One region of the Mesorhizobium sp. M0037 genome, then DNA from elsewhere that is predicted to be linked to it. Evidence: predicted binding sites of a transcription regulator. Region 1 holds the regulator's gene; each other region holds the start of a gene.
The links. The regulator PhoB, encoded in region 1, activates phosphate uptake and scavenging genes when phosphate is short. The targets are predictions, from matches to a motif close to TGTCATNNANCTGTCAT.

Region 1 (2,176 bases):
TGGAGAACGACTGCAATATGATGGCGGTGGCGCTGCAATGGCGCCAGCCCGAGCGCTACCGCGACAACTTTATCGCCATCCTCTTGTCGCACGGCATCGGCATGGGACTGGTGCTGAAAGGCGAACTGTTCACCGGCACCCATTCCTCGGGCGGCGAGTTCGGCCACATGATCCACCGTCCGGGCGGCGCGCTCTGCCGCTGCGGGCGGCGCGGCTGCGTCGAGGCCTATGCCGGAAACTACGCCATCTGGCGCAGCGCCAAAATGATGGGCGAGGATGCCGAGCCGGTCGATATCGGCGACGCTGATATGCGCGCACTCGCCGCGCGCGCCCGCGAAACCGATGGCCCGGAGCGCGAAGCCTATCGCAGGGCCGGTGAGGCGCTCGGCTTCGGCCTCGGCAGCCTGTTTGCTCTGATCGATCCGGCACCCGTCGCCATGGTCGGCGTCAGCGCCGCCGCCTTCGACCTGATCGAACCGGCATTGCGCGAAGCGATCGCCCAGACCGCCGGCGGCCAGCACTCGAAATCGATCTCCTTCGACACCGAGCCCAACGAGCTGCCGCTGATCCGCGAAGGCTGCGCCATGCGCGCGCTCGGCTTCGTCGACCAGGAGATTTTCGCGCCGGGCATTCAGGCGAAATCCGGCAAGCATGTCGCCTGAATGGCCGGCAACGGCGCGACGCGCAGCATCCTAGTCTTCCCTGATAGCGTAGCCGGCGCCGCGAATGGTACGGATGACATCCGGCATGCGGCCGTTGTTGACGGCCTTGCGCAGCCGCCCGACATGCACGTCGACGGTTCGCTCGTCTATATAGATCGTCTCGCCCCAGACATTGTCGAGCAGTTGGCTGCGCGAGAACACGCGGCCGGGATGGCGCATCATGAATTCGAGCAGCCGGAACTCGGTCGGTCCGAGCCTGATCTCGCTCTTCTTGCGGTAGACCCGGTGCGATTCTCGATCGAGCACGATGTCGCCGACCTTGAGCACGCTCGACAGCACTTCCGGCTTGGCGCGGCGCAGCAGCGCTTTCACGCGCGCCATGAACTCCGGCGTCGAGAATGGCTTGACCAGATAGTCGTCGGCACCGGTGGACAGGCCGCGCACGCGGTCGCTTTCCTCACCGCGCGCGGTCAGCATGATGATCGGCAGCCGCTCGGTTTCGGGCCGCACTCTAAGCCGCCGGCAGAGCTCGATGCCGGAAACAGCCGGCACCATCCAGTCGAGCACCAGGAGATCGGGCACGTTTTCCTGCAGGCGGATCTCGGCCTCGTCGCCGCGTGTCACCACCTCGACCTGATAGCCTTCGGATTCGAGGTTGTAGCGGAGGAGCACGCCTAGTGGCTCCTCGTCCTCCACGACCATGATGCGTGGCGCGATCATAGGCAGTTCACCCTCATCAGGCCGGCGTGGCCATCGCCGTCTCGTCCTGCTTCGGACGATTGGCGGGCAATTGCTGGCCGGTCAGCACATAATACGCATTTTCGGCGATGTTGGTGACATGATCGCCGATGCGCTCAAGATTCTTGGCGCAGAACAAGAGATGCGTGCAGGCGGTGATGTTGCGAGGGTCTTCCATCATGTAGGTCAAGAGCTCACGAAACACGGACGTGTATTTGACGTCGATGCGCTCGTCGTCATTCCTGAGTTTTGCAAGCGCTGCCGCATCGGTGGCGGCATATTCCTCGACGACGCCTTGCACCTGGATCAGCACCAGTTGCGCCATGGCGTCGATGGAGTGCGAGAGGTCGCGCGGCGTGACGCTCAAGCCCACGGTGCCGACGCGTTTGGCGATGTTCTTGGCGAGGTCGCCGATGCGCTCGAGGTCGCCCGCCATGCGGATCGAGCCGACCACGGCGCGCAGATCGTTGGCCATCGGCTGGCGCTTGGCGATCAGCGTGATGGCGCGGTCGTCCAGTTCGCGCTGGCGCGCATCCATGATGGCGTCGTCGGACACGACACGCTGTGCCAGCGCATTGTCCGAATTGAGCAGCGCCCTGGTCGAGCCGCTGACCATCGAGCCTGCCAGATCGCCCATGTCGCGGATCAGCTTGCTGATCTGCCCGAGCTCTTCATCGAAGGAGGCGACGGTATGTTCACCCATGATCTTGGTCCTCGTGCCTGAAAATTCACCCGCCGGACGGCTCAGCCGAAGCGGCCGGTAATGTAGTCCTGGG
Region 2 (2,176 bases), on a different contig from region 1:
AGCCTGATCACCCATCCGGCGACCACCACGCACAAGAACCTCAGCGACGAAGCTCGCGCCGAGCTCGGCATCGGGCCGGGAACGCTCAGGCTGTCGGTCGGCCTTGAGGACACGGACGATCTGCTGGAGGACGTTGCGCAGGCGCTGAAGGCAGCCGGGTAGGCCGCGAGGCGTCACGCTCCCGACGAAGCCTCTTCCAGCTCGGCTGCCTTGGTGCCGATGATCATGGTGTTGCCGCGCCAGTCGACGGCGCCGCTCAGCCAGCCGCGCGCCCAGATGGCGGGAAGCATCATGTCGCGGACCATCATCGCCGGGACCATGCGCAGCGACAGGTGCCAGCCCTTGGCCGCGGCCAGCGCGCATTCGGGAATGTAGGCCGCCGCCAGCACGGCCAACACCGTGGCCGGCAGGCTGATGCCGGCACTTGCGGCCGCCACCAGCGCCAACGCCAACGGCACGGCGACGCCGGTCAGGATCTCGGGTGCGAAAAACAGCGGGAAGGTGACGCGGCGCAACCGCGCCCAGCGCGCCTGACGCGACCAGATGTCGGGAAGTCGGCGCTGCCCCAGTGGTTGCTCGAAAGGCGAGGCAACGAGATTGACGCGCAGGCCCAGTCCGTTGACCAGCTTGGTTGCAGCAGCATCCTCGGCGATCTCGGCGGCCAGCGCGCGGATACCGCCACTGGTATCGAGCATCGGCTTGTTCCACAGCATGCTCTTGCCTTGGGCAAAGCCGAGACCGAGCGCCTCGCCGGCATATTGCCAGCGCGCCTGCAGCGTGTTGAGGAACGCGCATTCGACCTCGGCCCAAAAGCCATCCGGCCGAGAGCCGATCGGCGTCGAGCAGATAAGCCCGGTATTGGTCCGCCAGGCCGCCATCATGTGCTGGACGTAATCCCTAGGCATCAGCACGTTGGAATCCGCGAGAATAACCCAATGGTAGTGCGCCGCTTCCCAGCCCTTGACGCAGTTGTTGAGCTTCGGGTTGCTGCTGACGCGGTCGTCGCCGATCAGCAGCCGGGCCGGCACGTTGGGAAACAGGACGATCGCCCTGTTTATCAGTTTGACGACGGGATCGTCGGCGTGAGCGACGCAGAAGATCAGTTCGTAGCGCGGCCAGTCGAGCGAGAAAGCTCGCTGCAGCGTCTCTTGTGTGAACGGCTCCACGCCGCGCGACGGCACGACGATCGAGACCGGTGGCTGCTCGTTGGACGGCGGAGGGATGAGACGGCGCGCTTTCAGCTTCGACGATGCAAGCAGGATGCTGGCGAGATTGGAAAGAAGCAAAGCGGAGGAAGCGAAGGCGGCTGTGAGAGCTGGTTCCATCGAGATCTGGTCACTCCGGAAAGGCCGCTCGCGGCTGCTTTGTCAGTCGACAGATGGGCCTTGAGTCGCCGGCAAGGTTTGCGCACACCAACATTGTCATGTGTCACTTAAATGACATTGTTTGTCGGCACCTGCGCTTTGAGGCTGGCAGGACATGCCGCTCTGCGCGTATCAAACCGCATGGCGCGACAAATGTTCCCTGCTGCGCAACCGGAGCAGCCCATGTATCGCGCCGTCACGCGCAACATCGAAGTGCAGGTCAGACCGTTCTACCTGGAGGACCGCTCGGACCCGGCGGAGAACCGTTATGTCTGGGGCTACCAGGTCACGATCGACAACCAGTCGGACGATTTCGTGCAGCTTATGTCGCGTTACTGGCACATCACCGACGGCAGCGGCCGGGTCGAGGAAGTGCGCGGCGCCGGCGTGGTCGGCGACCAGCCTGAGCTCAATCCCGGCGACAGCTATCAATACACGTCAGGCTGCCCGCTCTCGACGCCCTCCGGCTTCATGGTCGGCCACTACACCATGCGCAACAAAAAGGGCGAGACGTTCGACGTCGCTATTCCCGCGTTTTCGCTGGATCTGCCGGGGACCCGACGGACGGTGAATTAGGGGTTTTCTCCCCGTCACTATACGGGGAGAAATGCCCGGCAGGGCAATGAGGGGCAGCGCCAGACTCATGAGGTTATCTTCCACGCACATGACCTGGCTATGCGCGGCCATTCACCAAAGTTCGCGCTGCCCCTCATCCGCCCTTCGGGCACCTTCTCCCCGTGAACGGGGAGAAGGAAAAGACTTCACTGAGCTGCGAATTCCGCCGGGTCGAAGTCGTACTGCTTCGAGCAGAA
Region 3 (2,176 bases), on a different contig from region 1:
GGAATGAAGCGGCCGCGGCTCGGAAGGGCTTGCGGGTCGGACACTCGACACCTGGCGTATCGCCTACGTCGGTGATTGCCGGAACGTCCCTCGCTTCGTCATCCTAGGGTCTTCGCGACGGAGCTTCGTTCCTGCTTCGCCCTAGGATGACGAAGTTGAGAGGCCGACCTCGAAGACTTGCGATAGGAGACAAAACATGTCGAAACTGCTCGTCAAAGCCGACAAGGGCCATGGCCGCGTCGCCCATGTCACGCCCAAAAGCGCCGGATGGACCTATGTCGGCTTCGACCTGCACCGGCTGAAGCCGGGCGAGACCGCATCCGGCAAGACGCAGGATCGCGAAGTCTGCCTGGTGTTCGTCACCGGCAAGGGCACGGCAAAGGCCGGCGGCCAGGAACTCGGCCTGCTCGGCGAGCGCATGTCGCCCTTCGAGGGCAAGCCGTGGTCGGTCTATATCCCGGAGGGTTCGGACTGGTCGGTCACCGCCGACACCGATCTCGAACTCGCGGTCTGCTCGGCGCCGGGCCTGGGCGGCGGCTTGCCCATTCGCGTCATCGCACCCGACGACCTCGGCCAGGAGACTCGGGGCAAAGGCACCAACACGCGCTACGTCACCAACATATTGCCCGAGGGCAAGCCCGCCGACTCGCTGCTGGTGGTCGAGGTCATCACGCCCGGCGGCCACACATCGAGCTACCCGCCGCACAAGCACGACCAGGACAATCTGCCTGCCGAATCCTATCTCGAGGAAACCTACTACCACCGCCTCAACCCGCCGCAGGGTTTTGCCTTCCAGCGCGTCTACACCGACGCCGACAAGACCGGCGCCCGCGAGCTGGACGAAGCCATGGCGATCGAGGACGGCGATGTTGTGCTGGTGCCCAAGGGCTATCACCCCTGCGCCGCCTGCCACGGCTACGACCTCTATTACCTCAACGTCATGGCCGGGCCGAAGCGGACGTGGAAGTTCCACAACGCGCCCGAGCACGAGTGGCTGACGAAGGCCTGATCGGCCTTCGCTTGCGCCGGAAGCTGTTAGTCCAGCAGCGAAAAATCGTCGGCTAACGATCCATGGGGTCGATTTGCCTTCGAAAACCCGCATAAGCTTCGTCAATCCGTCATGGAAATCACCTATGGCAGCGGGCTGACGAGGATTTTCGATGCGCTACGCCATCTATTTCACCCCAAGGCAGGACGAGCCGTTGGCGCGGATCGCCGCCAACTGGCTGGGCCGCGACCCCTTTGGCGCCGCCGCGAGGCCGGTCGAGGCGGTGGGCGAGCTGTCGGCGGCCGAAGTCGCCTTTCACACCGCATCGGCGCGGCGCTACGGTTTTCATGCGACGCTGAAAGCGCCCTTCCGGTTGGCCGCCAACGAAACCGAAAGCTCGTTGCGCGCGGCGCTGGACGCCTTTGCCGAAGCAATGCCGACGGTCACCATCCCGCGCCTGGTCGTCAGCCAGATCGATGGTTTCTTCGCTTTGCTGCCGGAAGGCCCGCTGCCGCCGCTCAACCGTTTCGCCGATGATGTCGTGCTTAGCTTCGACCGTTTTCGCGCGCCGCTCACCGAGGCCGAGATCGAGCGGCGCAGCCCGGATTCGCTGAGGCCGGCCGAGTTCCGCAATCTCTGCCAGTGGGGCTATCCCTATGTGTTTGAGACCTTTCGCTTCCACATGACACTGTCCGGCCGGGCCGGGCCGCAGGAAAGCCAACGTCTGCGCGCGGCAATTGACAGCCTGTTCGCCGATGTGCTGCAGCAGCCGGTGCTGGTGGATGCGCTGACGCTGTTCGTCGAAACCGAACCGGGCGCTCCGTTCATGGTGCTTTCGCATCATGCGCTCGGCCGCCGCGCTGCCCGAAAAACCGCCTGACCGCAATTCGTCCGAGTAAGCAAGGACTGCCTGAATGACCGCCGAAACTGTTCTCCACAACGCCCGCATCGTGCTTGCCGACGAGATCGTCGAAGGGTCGCTCGTGCTGCGCGACGGTTTTATCTCCGGCGTCGACGCCGGCACCGGCCACACCGGGGGGAGCATGGGCGGCGAGGACATGGGCGGCGACTACATCATTCCCGGCCTGGTCGAGCTGCACACTGACCATCTCGAAGGCCACTATGCGCCGCGCCCGAAAGTGCGCTGGAACCCGATCGCCGCCGTCCTTGCCCATGACGCGCAGGTGG
Region 4 (2,176 bases), on a different contig from region 1:
GAGATAATCGACGGCAGGAATCGCCTGCTGGTTCGGGGCGGCGCCGGTGTAGAACACGTTGCGCTCGCTTTCCTCGCCCTCATACTGGACGGGGTAGAACAGGATGTTGTCGAGTTCCGAGAACACCGGCAACACCGATTTGCGCGACACCGAGGTCCAGCAGCCGAACACGGCGGCGACCTTGTCCTTCGAGATCAGCTCGCGCGCCTTTTCGGCAAAGAGCGGCCAGTTGGAGGCCGGATCGACAACGACCGCCTCGAGCTTCTTGCCGAGCAGACCGCCCTTGGCATTCTGCTCTTCGATGAGCATCAGCATGGCGTCTTTCAGCGTCGTCTCCGAAATCGCCATGGTCCCCGACAGCGAATGCAGAATGCCGACCTTGATCGTGTCTTCGGCGGCCTGGGCCGGAGACGACATCGACAGGCCGGCGGCGACCACGCCGGCCGAAAACATTTTTGTTATTGTGGAGAAATTACCCCTCATACCGAAGACTCCCAAGCTGTTTGATTGCACCGCGATAATGCAATGCAACTGCCGTGCCAAACGCAAAGGCGCCGCTCACGAAGATGGAATAGCCGAGCGTTATCAGCCGGTTGGTATATTAGCCTCGAGAAAACAGTGGTAGCCGGCGAAAATTGATTGAGGCAAATTTGCGCAGCGCACATGGCTTTTGCCTAATTTTTGCCCAATTGAGACAAATGCCTAGTTTTTGATCTCCGGCCGTGTGTTCCGGGCTAACAATGTTGCGGTACCGCGCAAAAATAGGGCAAGCTCGCCCTTCAAAAGAGTGACGTCATGACATCTCGCACCTCATGCATTTCCGGCATCCTGCTGCTGATGGCAACGAGCGGCGCCGCGCGCGCCGATTTCAGCGAGGGCAAGCTTCCGGACGGCACCTATCATTGCGAGGTCTATTTGCTCGGCGCCTTCCTCAACCTCGGCGACATCACTATCAAGGGCAATGTCTATAGTGGTCCGGTGACATTCGGCACCGCGACGCAAGGCTACAACTATCAGATGAATGCCAATGGCGAGATCACCTGGCTCGGGCCGCTGGGCGGCTATACCACCGGTGGCAACTCCGTCTCCATGACACAGGCAACACTGGACGGCGAGACCGCCCCGTCATTCGACATCATTCTGAAGCAGCCCGACGGCGCCTTCACCGCCTCGACCTGCACCAAGGGCTGAGCGATGCGTAGTGCCGCGCCCAGTTGCGGCAAAAACTTCCTCTTATGTCATGTGAATGTTGCCTAGGCAGACTAGGGCAACGGTGCGCCGTAACATCCACCCTGAGAGGCAGACACCATGGCCAATGCACCGTCTTCATCCTCCCCCGTCATCCGCGAAATCATTGCCGAGCGCGTCTCGCGCCGGTCTCTTTTGAAAGGCAGCCTCGCCTCCGGCGCGCTGATTGCCGGCGGCAGCTTTGTCGGCTCCTTGTTTGCCGGCGAAACGCATGCCGCCACAGCGCAGTCGACGCTCGGCTTTCCCGAGCTGAAACGGGTCTACGGCAAGACCCATGCCGCCGCCGAAGGCTATGAGACGACCATCGTCGCGCGCTGGGGCGACCCGCTTGCAGCCGGCCTCGCCGAATTCGACGGCAACAAGGTCGCGGCGGAGGAACAGGAAAAGCGCTTCGGCTACAATTGCGACTACATCGCCTTCATGCCGCTGCCCAAGGGCACGGTGAATTCCGATCATGGCCTGCTCTGCGTCAACAACGAATACATCTCGCCCAATGTGATGTTTCCGGGGATGACCGAGGGCGATGCCGGCAAGACGATGACCAGGGAACAGGTCGATCTCGGCATGGCCGCGATGGGCCATTCGATCGTCGAGGTGCAATTGAAGGACGGCAAGTGGGCAAGCGTGGCGGACAGCCCGCTCAACCGCCGCATCACCGCCAACACCGAAATGACCGTTTCCGGACCGGTTGCCGGCCATGCGCTGATGAAAACTTCGGCCGACCCGACTGGCACGAAAGTGCTCGGCACCAGCTATAATTGCAGCGGCGGTTTCACCCCCTGGGGTACGGTGCTGACCTGCGAGGAAGGCGTGTCCGACATTTTCGGCGGCGACCCGAAAAAGGCGCCGACTGCCGACCTGCTCGACCGTTACGGCTTCGACGGCTCCGACATCTATGGCCGCGGCCGCTTCCATGACCGCTTCAACC

Region 2: NKJ78_RS08840 (ceramide glucosyltransferase) is a predicted target of PhoB. The motif match lies at 1,426-1,442, and genes of this name have one in related genera.
Region 3: NKJ78_RS12775 (DUF1045 domain-containing protein) is a predicted target of PhoB. The motif match lies at 1,106-1,122, and genes of this name have one in related genera.
Region 4: NKJ78_RS03225 (PhoX family protein) is a predicted target of PhoB. The motif match lies at 1,237-1,253, and genes of this name have one in related genera.

What each region holds. Positions count from the first base shown of each region.
Region 1 is NZ_JAMYVB010000013.1:14,390-16,565, reverse strand. It holds gene NKJ78_RS19655 (ROK family protein) at 1-662, shown strand, start outside; gene phoB (phosphate regulon transcriptional regulator PhoB) at 693-1,382, opposite strand; gene phoU (phosphate signaling complex protein PhoU) at 1,399-2,103, opposite strand; gene pstB (phosphate ABC transporter ATP-binding protein PstB) at 2,145-2,176, opposite strand, start outside.
Region 2 is NZ_JAMYVB010000004.1:62,901-65,076, forward strand. It holds gene NKJ78_RS08835 (O-succinylhomoserine sulfhydrylase) at 1-162, shown strand, start outside; gene NKJ78_RS08840 (ceramide glucosyltransferase) at 174-1,325, opposite strand; gene apaG (Co2+/Mg2+ efflux facilitator ApaG/CorD) at 1,548-1,940, shown strand; gene NKJ78_RS08850 (Hsp33 family molecular chaperone) at 2,126-2,176, opposite strand, start outside.
Region 3 is NZ_JAMYVB010000006.1:251,402-253,577, forward strand. It holds gene NKJ78_RS12765 (DUF3329 domain-containing protein) at 1-7, shown strand, start outside; gene iolB (5-deoxy-glucuronate isomerase) at 197-1,009, shown strand; gene NKJ78_RS12775 (DUF1045 domain-containing protein) at 1,161-1,868, shown strand; gene NKJ78_RS12780 (alpha-D-ribose 1-methylphosphonate 5-triphosphate diphosphatase) at 1,903-2,176, shown strand, end outside.
Region 4 is NZ_JAMYVB010000001.1:626,315-628,490, reverse strand. It holds gene urtA (urea ABC transporter substrate-binding protein) at 1-483, opposite strand, end outside; gene NKJ78_RS03230 (hypothetical protein) at 796-1,191, shown strand; gene NKJ78_RS03225 (PhoX family protein) at 1,309-2,176, shown strand, end outside.